DNA from 3 places in the Enterobacter sp. ECC-219 genome. Region 3 is predicted to be linked to each of the others. Evidence: predicted binding sites of a transcription regulator. Region 3 holds the regulator's gene; each other region holds the start of a gene.
What was found. Region 3 encodes LexA, which represses DNA repair genes until DNA is damaged. Its sites were predicted from a motif close to TNCTGTATGTACATACAGNA; they were not measured.
Positions count from the first base shown of each region.

Region 1: the regulator LexA is predicted to act here: its motif matches at 3,933-3,952, upstream of sbmC (DNA gyrase inhibitor SbmC).
Region 2: the regulator LexA is predicted to act here: its motif matches at 3,528-3,547, upstream of umuD (translesion error-prone DNA polymerase V autoproteolytic subunit).

Region 1 covers NZ_CP143680.1:3,910,557-3,916,895, forward strand. Annotated here, with positions in the region: gene emmdR (multidrug efflux MATE transporter EmmdR) at 1-1,124, opposite strand, end outside; tRNA gene V1603_RS18630 (tRNA-Asn) at 1,287-1,362, shown strand; gene V1603_RS18635 (gamma-glutamylcyclotransferase family protein) at 1,416-1,751, shown strand; gene V1603_RS18640 (DUF496 family protein) at 1,799-2,134, opposite strand; gene V1603_RS18645 (FUSC family protein) at 2,293-3,351, opposite strand; gene sbmC (DNA gyrase inhibitor SbmC) at 3,444-3,917, opposite strand; gene dacD (serine-type D-Ala-D-Ala carboxypeptidase DacD) at 4,037-5,203, opposite strand; gene sbcB (exodeoxyribonuclease I) at 5,402-6,339, shown strand, end outside.
Region 2 covers NZ_CP143680.1:2,839,737-2,846,075, forward strand. Annotated here, with positions in the region: gene smrA (DNA endonuclease SmrA) at 1-306, shown strand, start outside; gene V1603_RS13520 (methyl-accepting chemotaxis protein) at 334-1,995, opposite strand; gene V1603_RS13525 (aldo/keto reductase family oxidoreductase) at 2,140-3,006, shown strand; gene V1603_RS13530 (hypothetical protein) at 3,053-3,253, opposite strand; gene umuD (translesion error-prone DNA polymerase V autoproteolytic subunit) at 3,567-4,001, shown strand; gene umuC (translesion error-prone DNA polymerase V subunit UmuC) at 3,985-5,247, shown strand; gene V1603_RS13545 (LysR family transcriptional regulator) at 5,255-6,151, opposite strand; gene V1603_RS13550 (SDR family oxidoreductase) at 6,249-6,339, shown strand, end outside.
Region 3 covers NZ_CP143680.1:977,136-983,474, reverse strand. Annotated here, with positions in the region: gene V1603_RS04550 (cupin domain-containing protein) at 1-319, opposite strand, end outside; gene zur (zinc uptake transcriptional repressor Zur) at 435-947, shown strand; gene V1603_RS04540 (CsbD family protein) at 996-1,205, opposite strand; gene dinF (MATE family efflux transporter DinF) at 1,326-2,663, opposite strand; gene lexA (transcriptional repressor LexA) at 2,727-3,335, opposite strand; gene V1603_RS04525 (diacylglycerol kinase) at 3,444-3,812, opposite strand; gene plsB (glycerol-3-phosphate 1-O-acyltransferase PlsB) at 3,967-6,339, shown strand, end outside.

The DNA of each region.
Region 1 (6,339 bases), 2.1 Mb from region 3:
GCCATCAGCCCGGCAAACGGCGCGGTTCCCCAGGCGATCAGCGTCAGCCCTATGGTCGACAGCCAGAAGACGTGCCGCAGCTGCCGCTCCGCCTGACCTATCTGCCCTTTCCCGAGCCGTTTGCCCGTGATGATGGTTGATGCCGAACCCAGCGCGTTACCCGGCAGGTTAATCAGCGAGGCGATGGAAAAGGCAATAAAGTTACCGGCGATAACGTCTGTCCCCATCCCGGCAACAAACATCTGCGTCAGCAGCTTCCCGCCGTTAAACAACACGGATTCAATGCTCGCGGGAATGCCGATTCCCATCACTTCCCAGATAATGGCGAAGTTAAAGGGCCGGAAGTAGCTCTTGAGCGTAAGACGCAGCGAAGGCGTAATTCCCGTCATCAGTACCCCGATGATGGCCGCCGCACCGATATAGCGTGAAATGGTTAACCCCAGCCCCGCTCCTACGAACCCCAGCCCATCCCACGAGAACACGCCGTAGATCAGCACGCTGCTGATAATGATATTCAGGATATTCATCCCGCCGTTGATCAGCAGCGGAATTTTAGTGTTGCCCGCCCCACGCAGCGCGCCGCTGCCAATCAGCGCAATGGCCGCCGCCGGATAGCTTAAAACGGTCATCTCCAGGTAGGTCAGCGCCAGGTCTTTAACCTCGTTGGTGGCCTCCCCGGCGACAAAGTCAATAATCTCTTTACCGAAATAGTGGATCACCGCCGCCAGAACAATCGAAAAAATGGTCATGATCATCAGCGACTGGCGGGCCGCCTCGCGCGCACGTTTGGGGTCAAGCTTGCCGAGGCTAAAAGCCACCACCACCGTCGTACCGAGGTCTATGGCAGCAAAAAATGACATCACCACCATGTTAAAGCTGTCCGCCAGCCCGACCCCCGCCATCGCCTCTTTCCCCAGCCAGCTCACCAGGAAGGTGCTCAGGACCCCCATCAGCAAAACGCAGGTATTTTCCAGGAAGATAGGCACAGCGAGAGGGGTGATTTCACGCCAGAACAGGACACGATAGCTTTTACGTTTTGCATACCACGGCGTGCGCTCTATCGCCTGGCGTAAGGAGGCAGTGACGTTCAAAATGGACCTTAGCGAGAAAAGTTGAAACTCCATTTCAAATGATGGGGGAGAAAAGCTAATCCTGCAAAGTATTTTCCTGAAAAAAGATGTGTGGAATTACAACAAACTGACGACAGAATCAGCAATCAGTCGATTTTCCCTAAGATCAGGTTTGACAAAAGTTTTTTCGCCGCTAAGATAAGCCTCCACAACGATTCCTCTGTAGTTCAGTCGGTAGAACGGCGGACTGTTAATCCGTATGTCACTGGTTCGAGTCCAGTCAGAGGAGCCAAATTTAAAAAGCCTGCTTTTAAAGCAGGCTTTTTGCTTTGCGGATAAAGGAAAATGAACGCTCTGTTTGTCTACGGCACACTGCGCCCGGGCCACGCTAATGCGCATATTCTTGAAAACATCGGCGGGGAATGGCTGGCCGGTTCCGTATCCGGTACGTTTTACGAACGCGGCTGGGGTGCGGCGGCGGACTTCCCGGGGATTATCCTCCACCCCGATGGACCGCGTGTCGAAGGCTATCTGTTTATCTCTGATAACCTTCCCGCACACTGGCAGATGCTGGATGAATTTGAAGACGGCTATGACCGGGTTGAGGTCACAGTGACCACCCTTAAAGGTGGGCTGGTTAAGGCCTGGATTTATCAGCTACAGCCGCGCTCTGAATCATAAAAAAAGGCTCTCTGTCACCAGAGAGCCTTTTTCACTATTCGCTGCGATTACTCGCTTTTTGCTTCGGCGTTTTTAATTTCGCCCATCACTTTCAGCTTCTTGGAGATGTCACGACGCTCTTTGGACAGCTCAGCGTTTTTGATGATGTAGTCATCAACGCGGTCTTCATAGTCGCTCTTCATGCTGGCGATGATGCCCTGAATAGCTTCAACGCTCATGCCTGGCTTGATGTAGTCGCTCAGGTTATCGAGCAGCAGAACACGTTTCTGGTTGTCACGGATCTTCTTCTCAACGTCCTGGATTTCACGCTGCAGCTTGTTTTTGCGGCGGAACAGGCGGACGAATTCCAGAACATCCTGGAACGAAGGCTTGGTAGTTTCCATTTTTACACCCCTGATAATGTGAGATTCGGATTCGTTAAAGCAACCGTTGTAACAATAACCTTACTGACAGCGGCTGCGAATGACAATGAGTATATCGTTTAAAGCTATCATAACCCCAATTGCTGCTGAATCGAAGCAGCAGCCGTCACATACGCCTTTTATTTGCGCAGCGCGCGGCAAATAAGGTGCGATAACAGCTCAAGCTGCCGCGCCAGTTCCAGGCTCAGCCAGACGTAGCCATGAATAGGCGTTTCCGCCACGTTATCGCCCTGGCGTTCATTGATTAACTGCTTCAGCTCCGCGACGATCTCATTCAGCCGCTCGCTGTTGGCCAGTATCGGCTGCGGGTTCCCCTCATAGAGCGCATGAGCGATGGTCAACAGCGTTTGCTGCGTCATCTGCTGGGTCTCTTTGAGGGTCTGCGCGTTAAGCATCAGCAGATGGCTTGGACGCGAGGCCCAGTGGGCATTGATTTGCAGTTCAAGCATGCAGACCAGATTGCGGCTTACCGTCTGGATGGCTTCGAAAATCGCTTTCTGAATATGGGTTTCTTTGCTGGCGGGCGCGATCAGGCCGCGCATTTTAACCACGTCGTTGAGGATCGTTTGCAGATGTTTTTCCAGCCGGGGACGCTCAACCAGATTCGGGGAAAAACCGGCCTGATAGACGCGGTTAAAGGCGGTGACGTAGTTAGCCATCTGAATACGCCAGTGCAGAAAAGCACGCTGCGGCCAGATACCAGTGAAGAGCATGGCCAGCAGTGACCCCAGGATGACATCCCCGCTTCGCCACAGCGCCGTGGTCATATCCCCGGCGGGCGCACCGACAACCACCGCGAGAGTAATACCAATCAGCAGCGCCTGATAAGGCCGCTTGCCCAACGCCAGCCAGCCGCAGAGGAACATGGCAGCACCGCACCACGCCAGCATCACGGGAAAGGAGATGAGTTCCAGCTTCAGGGCAATAAGCCCCAGGGCAGATCCAAGAACGGTACCGCCTATCCGCTCGAAGGCGCGAGGAACAACGTTCCCCCAGAATGAGATAGGCCCCATCACCACCACCAGCGTGATCAGTGGCCACGTTCCCTCCGGTACATCCAGCAACCGGACCAGTACAAAGGTCAATACGAAAGCCAGCGCGATGCGACTCCCGTGCACCACGCGGTAATGTTTGTACAAGCGAATTTCAAATGGGGTTAATGATTTGTCGGGACGCACACCCGCTCTCCAGCAACACGGCAAATCACAATTGTACTGTGTTTTCAGCCGGGCGGATCGCACCCGGCTGAAAAACCCTTCATATTGCAGGCTTAAACCGTTTTGTGCTCTACCGCGATATACATTTCAATGTCCCAATAGCCGTCCGCATTGCCGTCGTTAAGATAGCGTTCGAAGCAGGGTTTGAGCGCCATCTGGTATTTACTGTCCTGCAATAAAGAATTGAAGAACTGATACCACGGCGTCGCAAAGTCGTAGTTTTCCACGCGCGCCGTCGCCACGGCGTAATCCCCGCCAGCGATTTCCGTCATCATGACGCCTTCGCTGTTTTCCGGGATAACGAAATCATCCGGTACCGTAACGGCCGTATCGCAGCGCAGTTTTTCTGCCGGGACCTCATCGGGGTTATCGTAGTAGACCGCAACCCACTCCAGCGGCTCAATGTGACGCCCGTCCACCCACATAACCAGCTGTTCAAAGCCCTGCTTAACCGTTTTTTCCCACGGCCCAACAAGATGAAAACCCGCAATCTTACGTTTCTGTTGCTGCTTGATGCTGTAGTCCATGCTGCCTCCGTTTATTACTGTATATTTATACACTATAAAGCTGGATTACTATTATCGGCAAACGAGGAGTGTTTATTATGTGAGCAGACTCGCAACCCTGCCAGTCTGCCCATCAGCGGTTAAAGCGTGTGGTGCAGATAATCGCTCAGGCGTGAGAATACGCCTCCCTTATCAACGGCTTCCAGAGTGACTAACGGCCAGTGCGCCACAACCTTGTCGCGATCGTAGAGCTGGATCTCCCCGACCCGCTGATGCGCGGCAATCGGCGCTTCCAGCTCTTTTTTATCCAGAACGTATTTAGCCTTGATGTTCTGCACTTCCGCTTTCGGTAACGCCAGCCAGAAGTCCTGATCCGTCCCCAGATTTATCTGTTCTTTATCGCCGTACCAGATACGCTCTGTCCCCACTTTTTTACCATTATGCAGGATCTGCACCGTATCGAAGTTCTGCTGTCCCCAGTGCAGAAGCTTACGCGCCTGGTCTTCGCGCCCTTTGGGGCTGTCGGCCCCCATCACCACCGCGATTAAACGACGCTGTCCGTCAACGGCAGACGCAATCAGGTTAAAGCCCGCGCCCGAGGTGTGCCCCGTTTTCAGGCCGTCCACGTTCATGGTTTTATCCCACAGCAGGCCGTTACGGTTCTGCTGAGTGATCCCGTTCCAGGTGAGGCTCTTTTCGCTGTACATATGGTAAAAATCAGGCTCACCGTGAATGATAGCCCGGGAGAGCACGGCCAGATCGTAAGCGGAACTGTGCTGCCCTGGCGCATCCAGCCCGTGGACGGTTTCAAAGTGCGTATCGCGCAGGTTCAGCTTTTGCACGTAGTCGTTCATCATCTTCACAAACTGCGGCTGCCCGCCCGCCACGTGGTCGGCCAGCGCCACGCAGGCATCGTTGCCGGAATCGACAATCAGACCGCGGCTTAAGTCACGCACGGAGACGCGATCGCCCTCTTTCAGGAACATCAGCGACGAGCCGTCAAAAACCGGGTTGCCTTTGGCCCACGCGTCACGCCCTACGGTAACAATGTCATCCGGCGTAATACGGTGGCTGTCAATGGCCCGATCGACTACATAGCCCGTCATTAGCTTAGTGAGGCTCGCCGGATTACGTTGTTGATGTTCGTTGCCCGCCGTTAAAATTTGACCAGTCGTGTAGTCCATCAGCACCCAGGATCCCGCCTGAATGGCTGGAGGCTGCGGCGAAAAATCCAGTGGCTCAGCCGCAAAAGCAGATGAGACACTCGAAGCGAGTAAAGAAACAGCAATAAACAGACGGCGTTTCAACGGTATATCCTCAGGTCATTAAAAATCGATGACCTTTTTACGGGAGTTCTGATGTCGTTACCTGGCTTAATTGCAAAAAAATGTGACAGAACGCAGGTTTTCCGCTGAAGTTCCCTCGCAAATTTACGCCATGCCGGCGCTTTTTATTCGGTCTGACCCGCGCGATCGTTTACCATAGTGGCGTCATTTTTTAACAGGATGGTATTACTGGTGTCTGACTCTGCCGCACGCCCGACTTTTTTATTCCACGACTACGAAACCTTTGGCACGCATCCGGCGCTGGACAGACCGGCGCAGTTTGCCGCCATCCGTACCGACGACGAATTCAACATCATTGGCGAGCCCGAGGTCTTTTACTGCAAACCGGCTGATGACTACCTGCCGCAGCCCGGCGCGGTGATGGTCACCGGGATCACACCGCAGGAAGCCCGGGAAAAAGGCGTTAACGAAGCAGAGTTCGCCCGCCGCATCCACGATCTGTTTACCGTTCCCAATACCTGCGTGGTTGGCTACAACAACATCCGTTTTGACGATGAAGTGACGCGCAACATCTTCTATCGAAACTTCTACGATCCGTACGCCTGGAGCTGGCAGAACCGCAATTCACGCTGGGATCTGCTCGACATTATGCGCGCCTGTTATGCCCTGCGTCCTGAAGGCATTAACTGGCCGGAAAATGAGGAAGGGCTGACGAGCTTCCGGCTGGAGCACCTGACGCGCGCCAACGGCATCGAGCACAGTAATGCCCACGATGCGATGGCGGATGTCTATGCCACCATTGCCATGGCGAAGCTGGTGAAAACCGCGCAGCCCCGGCTGTTTGAATATCTGCTTAGCCACCGCGGCAAGCAGAAGCTCATGACCCTTATCGACGTACCGCAGATGAAGCCCCTGGTGCATATCTCCGGCATGTTTGGCGCATGGCGCGGCAATACCAGCTGGGTTGCCCCGCTGGCCTGGCACCCGGATAACCGAAATGCGGTCATCATGGTGGATTTGGCGGGGGATATTTCGCCGCTGCTGGAGCTTGACAGCGATACCCTGCGCGAACGGCTTTACACCCCGAAAAATGAACTCGGCGCTCTGCCTGCGGTGCCGGTCAAACTGGTGCATATCAATAAATGTCCTGTACTGGC
Region 2 (6,339 bases), 1.9 Mb from region 3:
AGCCTGAATCTGTTGCGCCAGCCCGCTGAACGCTGCCGCCAGATGCTGTATTCCTTTATTCGCCAGGCGGGTCGTGACGGACTACGTAACCTGATCGTCATTCACGGGAAAGGGCGCGAGCAGAATTCGCACCCTAATGTGGTGCGCAGCTATCTTGCTCGCTGGTTAACCGAGTTCGAGGAAGTGCAGGCTTTCTGCGTGGCGCTGCCGCATCACGGCGGCAGCGGGGCATGCTATGTTTCCCTGCGAAAATCCGATGAAGCAAAACAGGACAACTGGGAGCGGCACGCCAAGCGCAGCCGCTAGCGGGCGGTATCTTCGCCCGCCTGAGGCTTAAAACGTTTCCCAGTTACTGTCGGGGGTGGCGGTTGCCGTTGCCGGACGCAGCAGCTGCGGCGTTTTAACGTTGGCCGGGCGCGGGGCGGTGGCGTTGACTTTACCGTTCAGGCGAAACGCGGCCACGGCCTGGCGCAGCTGTTCGGACTGGTCTTCCAGCGCCGCTGCCGCCGTGGCGGACTGCTGCACCAGCGCGGCGTTTTGCTGCGTCACGCTGTCCATCTGCGACACGGCGAGGCTCACCTGCTCAATACCGCGGCTCTGCTCGTCGGACGCGGACGAAATCTCGCCCATGATATCGGTCACGCGGGTGACGGCGGCGACAATCTCCTTCATGGTGGTGCCAGCCTCGCTGACCTGCTCAGAACCGGTGTTCACCCGGCTGACGGAGTTCTCGATAAGCCCTTTAATCTCTTTCGCCGCCTGCGCGCTGCGGCTGGCCAGCGTACGGACTTCACCGGCGACAACCGCAAAACCGCGGCCTTGCTCGCCGGCGCGCGCGGCTTCCACCGCGGCGTTAAGCGCCAGAATGTTGGTCTGGAACGCAATGCTGTCAATCACGCCGGTAATATGGGCGATTTGCTGCGAACTGTTGGCAATTTCGTTCATGGTGCGAACCACGTTATCCACGACGTGGCCGCCGCGAGCCGCTGTTTCAGAGGCGTTCTTCGCCAGCAACGTCGCCTGACGGGCGTTATCGGAGTTCTGTTTAACCGTCGCGGTCAGCTCTTCCATGCTGGCGGCAGTTTCTTCGAGCGAGGCAGCCTGCTCTTCGGTGCGGGCGGAGAGATCGTTGCTCCCTGCGGCAATTTCACCCGCGCCGGTGTAGATGGAATCGGTGCTGCCGCGCACGGCGCTGACGGTGGTTACCAGCGATTGCTGCATCTCATGCAGGCCGGCGGCCAACTGACCCATTTCATTGCGGCCAGAGAGGGCGATATTCTGCGTCAGGTCGCCTCCTGCAATGGCGCGAATATGGTTCATGATGGCGTTGAGCGGTTTTAACAGCAGGTGCTGTAAACCCTGCCAGATCACCACCAGAACGGCAATAACGGCCAGGAAAATAGCTGCCAGCGTCCACTGCATCTGGGTGAAGCTGCTCTGGTTCTCTTCGGTTGCCGCTTTCAGCAGCGTGTTGTTTTCGGCGCGCCAGCGGTTGTAGACCGCTTCCATATCGTCCTGAGCCTGCTGAGCGTCCAGATCGCCATAGGCCTGATAGTTGTCGGCACGCAGATACTCAATCGACAAACGCATCACTTCATGCATCTGATTCCAGGATTTCTGCATCTCGTCGGTTAACGCCGCATTCTGGCCGTTAACCTGCGGCATTTTCTGCCATTCTTTGTTATAGGTTTCCGCTTTAGCCAGAGAGTCGCCTGCGGTGCCGAGCAGTTTGTTAATTGCGGCAAGGGATGCCGGATCGCGCTGGTTTTTCAGGTAGCGAATTGCCACGCGGGTGACGGTGACACGCGTTTTCACCAGCGTGTTCACGCTGTCGCTCAGGCTTTCCTGCTGGGCATTCAGCACGCCGGAGTTCTGGAAGTTATGGCGATCGTTGCTGACGGCAGAGTAGAACAACCCTCCCGTGACAACTTGCAGCAGACAGAATATGGTGAGGGCAAAGATAATTCCGGTAATCACGTGCAGATTTTTCAGCATAGCGGTCGTCCGTTAGAAAAGATGCAGAGGTACACCAATACTATCGTCGTATAGAATTTAAACTTTAATTTAACTCGCGCTTAACTTAGGGCTTCGGTCAGGAACCTGTTGTAAATCCGGATCATTTTGATGAGGAAGGTTAATATGAGCAGCATTGATAAAAGCGGGACGTACGCGCTCGGAACGCGAACGGTTAAACGACTGGGCTACGGGGCGATGCAGCTTGCCGGGCCGGGCGTGTTTGGCCCGCCGAAGGATAAACAAGCCGCGTTGGACGTGCTGCGCGAAGCCGTGGCGGCGGGCGTGAACCATATTGATACCAGCGATTTTTATGGTCCGCATGTGACGAACCAGCTGATCCGCGAGGCGCTTCATCCTTACCGGGACGATCTCACCCTCGTCACCAAGATCGGCGCCCGCCGTGATGACAAAGGGGCCTGGCTGCCCGCTTTTTCCGCGCAGGAACTGACTCAGGCGGTGCATGACAACCTGCGTAATCTGAAGCTGGATGTGCTGGACGTGGTGAATCTGCGGATCATGTTTAGCGCACACGGCCCTGCGGAGGGATCGATTGCTGAACCGCTTTCCACCCTCGCAGAATTACAGCAGCAAGGCCTGGTGCGCCACATTGGCCTGAGCAACGTCACGGCCACGCAGGTGGCGGAAGCGCGGAAGATGGTGCAGGTCGTCTGCGTGCAGAACATGTACAACATTGTGAACCGCGGCGATGATGCGCTGGTAGATTTACTGGCACAGCAGGGGATTGCGTATGTGCCGTTCTTCCCACTGGGAGGCTTTACGCCACTGCAGTCTACCGGCCTGCAGGCCGTCGCGGATTCCCTGGGCGCAACGGCGATGCAGGTTGCGCTGGCATGGCTGTTGCAACGGTCGCCGAACATCCTGCTGATCCCCGGTACTTCATCCGTGGCGCATCTGCGGCAAAACCTTGCGGCGGGAGAGGTGCAATTGCCGCCTGAAGCACTTGAAAAACTGAATGCTCTGATGGGTTAATCACGGCATGGGCAAAGCCGGAAGGACACTTCCAGACTTTGCCCGATCAGACTCCGCATTGACTTTTCTGTCTGTGAAGCGCTAACGCTTCTGCCACAATCTCCTGCTTGCTTTTACGCGTCTCAAAGGCGGTGATTCTGATGTATTCCATCAAATCAGGCTCAATGCGGGCGCTCAACATCCTGAGATCGGCCTCCTTTGCTAAACCGCGGGCAACTCGCTTGTCGGGATAGTCACGGGCTGGCATAGAAAACGTCCTCCAAAAGTCTTGATAATTCGTGCCCTAAAATATGCGTCACTCTTATATAAAAGTCAATTGATAGTGTTTGTGTAGTAATTTGGTGATCTTTCGTTTTTCACTTTAAGTGATTTTAAAGTGTTTGTTTGTGACTTTCTTATGACTTGCGTTTAACCCATCTGCGACCGCCCGCACAAGAGATGGCTGAATTAAATCCGCTCAAACTTCAAGGCGTTTGCGGTCTTTGTCGGAAATGACCTTGATCCTGTGCCGTAATCCGTAATACTGTGTTTATATACAGTATCTGGCGGGAAAGGCATTTATGGACACTCTCTTTTCTTATCATCCAAAACAACCTATTGAATTACCTCTCTATCTTGAGCGCGTTGCCTGTGGCTTCCCAAGCCCTGCGCAGGATTATGTGGAGGATCGTCTCGATCTTAACCGGCTGGCAGTCAGGCACCCCAGTGCGACTTACTTTATCAAAGTGAGCGGGGACTCCATGATCGACGCGGGGATTAGCGACGGCGATCTGCTGGTGGTCGACCGTTCGTTGAATGCTGAACATGGGGATATCGTTGTGGCGTCGGTCGCCGGTGAGTTCACGGTGAAAGAGCTACAGACCCGTCCGGTTCTGAGACTGTTGCCGCGTAATGCCCGCTATCAGCCGATCGCCTTTCAGTCCGAAGAGGAGCTGCAAATCTTCGGTGTCGTCACTCATACGCTTAAAACGCATAAACATGTTCGCGCTGGTTGATGTGAATAGTTTCTATGCCTCCTGCGAGAGGGTGTTTCGCCCCGATCTGGTGGGTAAACCCATCGTGGTGGTGTCCAATAACGACGGCTGCATTATTTCGCTGTCGCGAGAGGCAAAGCAGTTCGGCATAAAAATGGGGGAACCCTATTTTAAATTCAAAGAGAAGGGTTATCCGTCGCGGGTTTACGTCTTTAGCTCGAACTATGCGCTGTATGCCGACCTCAGCAGCCGGGTGATGCAAACGCTGACCGATCTCGCGCCGGCCATTGAGATCTACTCCATTGATGAAGCATTTGTGAACGTTTCGGGTGTCAGCAACTGCCTGTCGCTGGAAGCATTCGGTCATCAGATGCGTACGCAGGTCTTCAAAAACACAGGCTTAACCGTTGGCGTCGGGATTGCGCCGACCAAAACGCTGGCGAAGCTGGCCAACTATGCGGCGAAGCGGTGGTCAGCCACCGGGGGCGTGGTCGATCTCTCGGATCGTGAACGGCAGCGTAAGCTGCTGGCAAAGGTTCCGGTGGAGGAGGTGTGGGGAGTAGGACGACGCATCACGAAAAAGCTCAACGCGATGGGGATTACCACGGCGCTGGAGCTGGCGGAAGCGTCATCCTGGGTCATCCGCAAACATTTTAACGTGGTTATGGAGCGCACGGCACGCGAGCTTCGCGGTGAGCCCTGCCTCGATCTGGAAGAGTTTACCCCTACGAAGCAGCAAATTATCTGTAGCCGCTCGTTTGGACACCGTATTACGCAGTACGAGGAGATGCACCAGGCCATTTGCGCCTATGCGGAACGCGCAGCAGAGAAACTGCGCGGCGAGCATCAATACTGTCGTTTTATCAGCGTGTTTGTACGCACCAGCCCGCACGCGGACAACGAAATTTATTACGGCAATCAGGCTTCCGTCACCCTGATGACGCCCACCAATGACTCGCGCGATATCATCCGCGCCGCCACGGAGGCGCTGGGGCGTATCTGGCTTGACGGGTATCGCTATATGAAAGCCGGGGTCATGCTGGCGGACTTTTTCAGCAGCGGCGTCGCTCAGCTTAACTTGTTTGACGATAACCGCCCGAGCGCCAACAGCGCGGCGCTGATGGAGACGATCGACAGCCTGAATCACTCCGGCAAAGGGAAGATATGGTTTGCCGGGCAGGGAATTGAGAAATCCTGGGCGATGAAGCGTGAGATGCTGTCGCCGGCTTATACGACGCGGTACGCGGATTTACCGGTGGCGCGGTAGGATGCGGTTATTTTGCGGGGGCGTGCTCTGCGATCTCAATCAGCAATTGCTCAATCACGCCGACGACGCTTCGCACGCGTTGCGGAATAAAGCGGGCGTCAGGATAGACGGCATAGAGGACGCGATCGGGCAACCGCCAGTCGGGCAATACCGGCACCAGCGTGCCGGTTTTCAGCGCCCTGGCCGCAAGCGGTCGCTGCATACCGCCGATACCGATGCCTGCCTCCAGCGCCCGTAGCAGCGCGTCGCTGGTGTTGGCGCGGAAAACGGTATTCACTTTTACTTCGATCGCTTTTTCATCCGTGATGAGCCGCAGGGGGGCATCCAGCGGGATGCCGCTAAAGCGCACGTGGGGCAGCGTGGTCAGCTCGCTAACGTCGTGCACCGCCTGAAAGCCGGGGGCGGCGAACAGCGCGCTTTCAATACGCGCCAGCACGCGGGCCGCATGCGCCTGCGGGGGCTCACTGCCCAGCCTAATCGCGACGTCCACGCCCTCCGTCACCAGGTCTGCAAGGCGGTCATCAAGAGAAAGCCTGAGATGTAATTCTGGATGCAGGCGCTGCAGCTCCAGTAGATGTGGCAAGACGATCTGCCCCAGGCCGCTCGGCAGCTGGACATGAACGCTTCCCTGAAATTGATGATCGACCGGCGCCAGCCGTCCCTCCGCTTCCCGCATGGCGTCCAGCAGCAGCTGCATGTCGCGGCGGTAACGTTCTCCCTGTTCGGTCAGCTTCATTGCACGCGTTGTTCGGTGCAGTAACACCACGCCCAGTTCTTGTTCAAGGGCGGCGATCTGCTGGCTGACGGCGGACTGCTTCATCCCGCTCCGACGGGCTGCGGCAGAAAAAGAGCCTGCGTCCGCGACGCAAAGAAAGGTGGAAATGGCGTTGAGCTTATTATTCATTTAATGGTTTTTCTGATAAGTGCTATCGGATGGAGGGGATATTCACTAAAAAAATAATATATGACACTGCATCTGTCACCCTTTCTGGAGAAACACGATGGATAAGATGCAGCAACAAAATGTCGCCCTGGTCGCGGGCGCGAGCGGAATTGTCGGCAGACAGCTTGTTAAAACGCTTCTGCACAATG
Region 3 (6,339 bases):
TGATAAAGGTGTGGCACACGCCCGTTCCGGCGGGAAAGCCCACGCTGTCACCGGGTTCAAGCTTCCACAAATAGCCATTAATCCAGGCTTCGGGATAGCCCTCAAGCACGTAGATAAACTCTTCTTCGTCACTTTCCGCATGGGGATAGGACGTCCGACGTCCTGGCGGTAAACGCTCATGATGGATGCCTATGCGCCTGAGGCCCAGGCTGCGAGCCAGCGGTGCACCGATGGAAAAAAGCTCGTTACTGTCGGGGTAGGTGGCGTCATCTGGTCCTTCTACCTCGCGCCAGTGCGTAATACAGTCTGGTTTTTTCATGGTTACATTCCCGGTTTGCGATGCGCCAGGTATAGCACAGCCTGGCGGATATCGGTGTTTTTGCCATAACATGGTAAAGTGAGGGTTTTACATCCCAGAACATCCGAGGTGCTAAATGGATAAGTCCACAAAAGAGCTGTTAGCGCAGGCCGAAAAGCTGTGCGCGCAACGCAATGTGCGCCTGACCCCTCAGCGCCTTGAAGTCTTGCGCCTGATGAGCCTGCAACAGGGGGCAATCAGCGCCTACGATCTGCTCGACCTGCTCCGTGAAAGCGAGCCGCAGGCTAAACCGCCCACGGTGTATCGCGCGCTGGATTTCCTGCTGGAACAAGGGTTTGTGCATAAAGTCGAATCCACAAACAGCTATGTGCTGTGCCATCTTTTCGATCAGCCAACCCACACATCGGCGATGTTTATTTGCGACCGTTGCGGCGTGGTAAAAGAAGAAGGCGCAGAGGGCGTAGAGGACATTATGCACACGCTGGCGGCAAGGATGGGTTTTGCCCTGCGTCATAACGTGATTGAAGCACACGGGTTGTGTTCAGCATGCGTAGAGGTGGAAGCCTGTCGGCATCAGGATGCATGTCAGCACGACCACTCAATTCTGGTGAAGAAAAAGCCGCGTTAACGGCAAAAGAAAAGGCGGCCTGAAGCCGCCTGTGTGGGTTATTCAGCGTTACCAACGATAGTCGTTACGGGTTTCCCAGTCTTTGACTTCGTTTTCCGCCTGATCTTTCGCGTAGCCGTAACGTTCCTGAATTTTACCGACAAGCTGATCGCGTTTACCTTCAATGACGGTCATATCGTCATCTGTCAGCTTACCCCACTGTTCTTTCGCTTTACCTTTGAACTGCTTCCAGTTGCCGCCGATTTCGTCTTTATTCATCATCGTGTCCTCTTAGTTAAGCGTCGGGTCGTAACGTCCGTTACGTTCTTTTCTGCTGGACGTGATAATTATTGTAGTTAAGGATTCGGCGGTTGGTTTCATATTCGGAATCTTTAACCGTCACGATATATCATGGCGGGAGGGAAGCCAGGTATTATTTTGCCAGTGACGGTGCCAGATAAAGGCAAGCGACAGGCCGCGCAGAGAGAGGAAGACCGCAAGCGCCAGCCACAAACCGTGATTACCCAGCCAGGGTAGCGTCAGCAGCGTCAGACCAAACCCCGCCGCCGCGACCGCCATACTGTTGCGCATTTCCGCCCCGCGCGTCGCGCCGATAAACATGCCGTCCAGCAGATAGCACCAGACACCTACTACCGGCAAAATAACCTGCCAGACGATGTAGCGGTCCGCCAGTTCGCGTAAAGCCGGTAACGAAGTGAGCAATGCAATAATGTCACGGCCAAAACAGGCGTAAATCAGTGCGAATGCCAGCGCGACCAGGCCCGACTGGCGGCAGGCCGCACGCCAGACATTCCGAAGCTGCCCACTTTCCCGCGCGCCGTACGCCTGCCCGGAATGCGCCTCAACGGCATAGGCGAAGCCGTCCAGCGCGTAGGCGGTGAACGTCAGCAATGTCATCAGGACTGCATTCACCGCAACGATTTCTGGCCCCAGTCGAGCCCCAAAGACCGTCAGAGCGCCGAAACAGATCTGAAGCAGCAGCGAACGCAGCATGATGTCACGGTTGAGCGCCAGCAGCCTGCGGATATTGCCGCGCCATGCTGTTTTGAGCAGCGCAAGGGAGATCCCGCGCATCGCCAGCACGCGCCAGACCATCCACAAGCCAATGAAAAAGGTCCCGTATTCTGCAATCGCCGTCGCCAGTGCCGCCCCGCGTACGTCCATATGCAGGCCCATCACCAGCCAGAGATCGAGCACAATGTTGAGAAGGTTTCCCGCGACCAGCAAAATCACTGGCGCACGGGCATATTGCACGCCCAGTAACCAACCCAGCAGAACCAGGTTTGCCAGCGAAGCGGGCGCGCTAAGCCAGCGAATTTCCAGGAAGCGACGCGCCTGCTCCAGTACCGCCTCGCTGCCGCCAACGACCTGGAGTGCAAGGTCGATCAGGGGCGTGCGTAGTAAAACAATCAACATTCCCGCCCCCAGCGCCAGGATCAGCGGCTGCACCAGCGCACGCGCCAGACGTAACGGGTCTTTCGCACCGTACGCCTGTGCCGTGAGCCCGGTAGTACTCATACGTAAAAAGAGCAGCAGCATAAACAGGAAGCTGGTTGCCGTCGCCCCAATCGCCACGCCGCCAAGATAAACAGGGGAATCGAGATGACCAATAACGGCCGTGTCGACCAGACCCAGCAAGGGCACGGTGATATTGGAGAAAATCATCGGCAGGGCAAGACGCCACAATGCCTTATCTGAAGCCGTCAGCAGTGACATGGGAAATACCGGGAATGGAAGACGAAGCAGGCTACAGCGAAAGCGTAGCCTGTCAGGAAGAGATTACAGCCATTCGCCGTTGCGAATCACGCCTACTGCCAGACCTTCAATAGAGAAGCTCTGTTCGCGGAGGTCGACCACAATCGGGGTGAACTCGTTGTTTTCAGGCAACAGCTGGACGGTGTTACCCTGTTTTTTCAGGCGCTTAACGGTCACTTCGTCATCAATGCGCGCAACCACCACCTGGCCGTTCCGCACATCCTGCGTTTTGTGAACGGCCAGCAGGTCGCCATCAAGAATGCCGATGTCTTTCATCGACATCCCGCTAACGCGCAGCAGGAAATCAGCGCTCGGCTTGAACATACCAGGATCGACCTGGTAGTGGCCTTCTATATGCTGTTGTGCCAGCAGCGGTTCACCTGCGGCAACGCGGCCTATCAGAGGAATGCCCGTCTCTTCTTCCACCAGCAGGCGGATACCGCGCGACGCGCCTGACACAATCTCAATTACACCCTTACGCGCCAGCGCTTTCAGGTGTTCCTCGGCAGCATTCGGAGAACGGAAGCCCAGACGCTGCGCGATTTCCGCACGCGTGGGTGGCATACCCGTCTGGCCGATATGATCCCGAATGAGATCAAACACCTCTTGCTGCCTGGTCGTTAATGCTTTCATTCCGCCCCCTGGGTGTATATACAGTTATGCTGTGAGTATATACAGTCAAAGGCGATTTTGGAACCAAAAACTGCACAAAAAACCAGGGACTTAATTATTCCTCGAGGCTCATCGGAAATGTGACCAAAGCAGCGTGACCCAGGTAATGGCTGCAGTGATAATTGCCAGCAGCACAGCGGCAGAGCCCATATCTTTCGCCCGGCCAGAAAGCTCGTGGAAATCTGAGCCGATCCGGTCAACAACGGCCTCAATAGCGCTATTGAGAATTTCCACTATCATCACCAGAAGTACGGAACCGATGAGAAGCACGCGGGTAATAGCATCTACATCAAGGAAACAGGCGATGATAACCGCGACGATAGCGGCGACACCTTCCTGGCGAAAAGCAGCTTCATTAACCCACGCGGCACGGAAACCTTTCCATGAATAGCCAGCGGCTTTGATGATACGCGTTAACCCAGTGGTATTATTGGCCATTAAAAGAACCTTTTTTAAAAAAGAGCGTCAGTAACAGGAGCAGCAGCGCGTTTCGCTGCCGCCTGAAGTATGACGGGTAACAACAGAAATTTTGCGCGCTTTCTGTTATCCTTGCGCCGCAATTGCATTATTAACCAGAGGCTTTACATCGTTTATGTCCGGCTGGCCACGAATTTACTACAAATTACTTAATTTACCATTAAGCATCCTGGTAAAAAGCAAGTCTATCCCAGCAGAACCCGCGCTGGAACTGGGGCTCGATACGTCGCGCCCTATTATGTACGTTTTGCCTTATAACTCGAAGGCAGACCTGCTGACGCTTCGCGCCCAGTGTCTGGCGCATGATTTACCCGACCCGCTTGAACCGCTGGAAGTTGACGGCACTTTGCTGCCGCGCTACGTGTTCATCCACGGCGGGCCGCGCGTGTTTACCTATTACACGCCGAAAGAAGAGTCCATCAAGCTGTTCCACGACTATCTCGACCTGCACCGCAGCAATCCTGACCTGGATGTGCAGATGGTGCCGGTATCGGTAATGTTTGGTCGCCGCCCGGGCCGCGAAAAAGGTGAAGAGAACCCACCGCTGCGCATGCTTAACGGCATTCAGAAGTTCTTCGCGGTCTCCTGGCTGGGACGCGACAGCTTTGTGCGATTCTCCCCTTCCGTCTCCCTTCGCCGGATGGCGGACGAGCACGGCACTGACAAGATCATCGCGCAAAAACTGGCGCGCGTGGCGCGTATGCACTTCGCCCGTCAGCGCCTGGCTGCTGTAGGGCCGCGCCTCCCGGCGCGTCAGGACCTGTTCAACAAGCTGCTGGCCTCTAAAGCGATTGCCCGCGCCGTTGAAGACGAAGCGCGCAGCAAGAAAATTTCGCATGAGAAAGCCCAGCAGAACGCCATTGCGCTGATGGAGGAGATCGCAGCGAACTTCTCTTACGAGATGATTCGCCTGTCCGATCGTATTCTCGGCTTTACCTGGAACCGCCTGTATCAGGGCATCAACGTTCATAACGCCGAACGTGTGCGGCAGTTGGCGCACGATGGCCATGAGATTGTCTATGTCCCCTGCCACCGCAGCCACATGGACTATCTGCTTCTCTCCTACGTGCTCTATCACCAGGGGCTGGTACCGCCGCACATTGCCGCTGGTATTAACCTGAACTTCTGGCCAGCAGGCCCGATTTTCCGCCGTCTGGGTGCGTTCTTTATTCGTCGTACCTTCAAGGGCAACAAGCTCTACTCCACCGTGTTCCGCGAGTATCTCGGCGAGCTGTTCAGCCGCGGCTATTCAGTGGAGTACTTCGTGGAGGGCGGTCGTTCCCGTACCGGTCGCCTGCTCGATCCGAAGACCGGCACGCTCTCGATGACCATTCAGGCGATGCTGCGCGGAGGAACCCGTCCGATCACGCTGGTGCCAATTTACATTGGCTATGAGCACGTGATGGAAGTGGGCACGTACGCCAAAGAGCTGCGTGGTGCGACCAAAGAGAAAGAGAGCCTGCCGCAGATGCTGCGCGGCCTGAGCAAGTTACGCAATCTGGGTCAGGGCTACGTAAACTTTGGCGAACCGATGCCGCTGATGACGTATCTGAACCATCATGTTCCGGAGTGGCGCGAGTCTATCGATCCTATTGAAGCGGTTCGTCCGGCCTGGCTGACGCCAACGGTGAACGGTATCGCGTCCGAGCTGATGGTGCGGATTAACAACGCCGGTGCAGCCAATGCCATGAACCTGTGCTGTACGGCGCTGCTGGCTTCCCGTCAGCGCTCCCTGACTCGTGAACAGCTCACAGAGCAGCTGGACTGCTACCTGGACATGATGCGCAACGTGCCGTACTCGGCTGATTCGACGGCCCCTTCTGCTACCGCCAGCGAGCTTATCGATCACGCGCTGCAGATGAACAAGTTTGAAGTCGAGAAAGACACCATCGGCGATATCATCATTCTGCCGCGCGAGCAGGCGGTACTGATGACGTACTACCGCAACAACATCGCTCATATGCTGATGCTGCCGTCGCTCATGGCGGCCATTATCACCCAGCATCGCCGCATCTCACGCCAGGAGCTGTTGCGCCACGTTGAGACGCTCTACCCGATGCTGAAAGCGGAGCTGTTCCTGCGCTGGAGCAAGGAAGAACTGGCCGTTGAGCTGGATAAACTGACGGAAGAGCTGCGCCGTCAGGGGCTGATTACCGTTGCAAACGACGAACTGCACATCAATCCGTCACGCTCCCGTACCCTGCAACTGCTGGCGGCCGGTGCGCGTGAAACGCTCCAGCGCTACGCCATTACGTTCTGGCTGCTGAGCGCGAACCCGTCGATCAACCGTGGCACGCTGGAGAAAGAGAGCCGGACACTGGCACAGCGCCTGTCCGTTCTGCACGGCATTAACGCCCCTGAATTCTTCGACAAAGCGGTCTTTAGCTCCCTGGTGCTGACGCTGCGTGACGAAGGCTTCATCAGCGATACGGGCGATGCCGAGCCGGAAGAGACGCTGAAGGTTTACCAGATGCTGGCTGAGCTGATT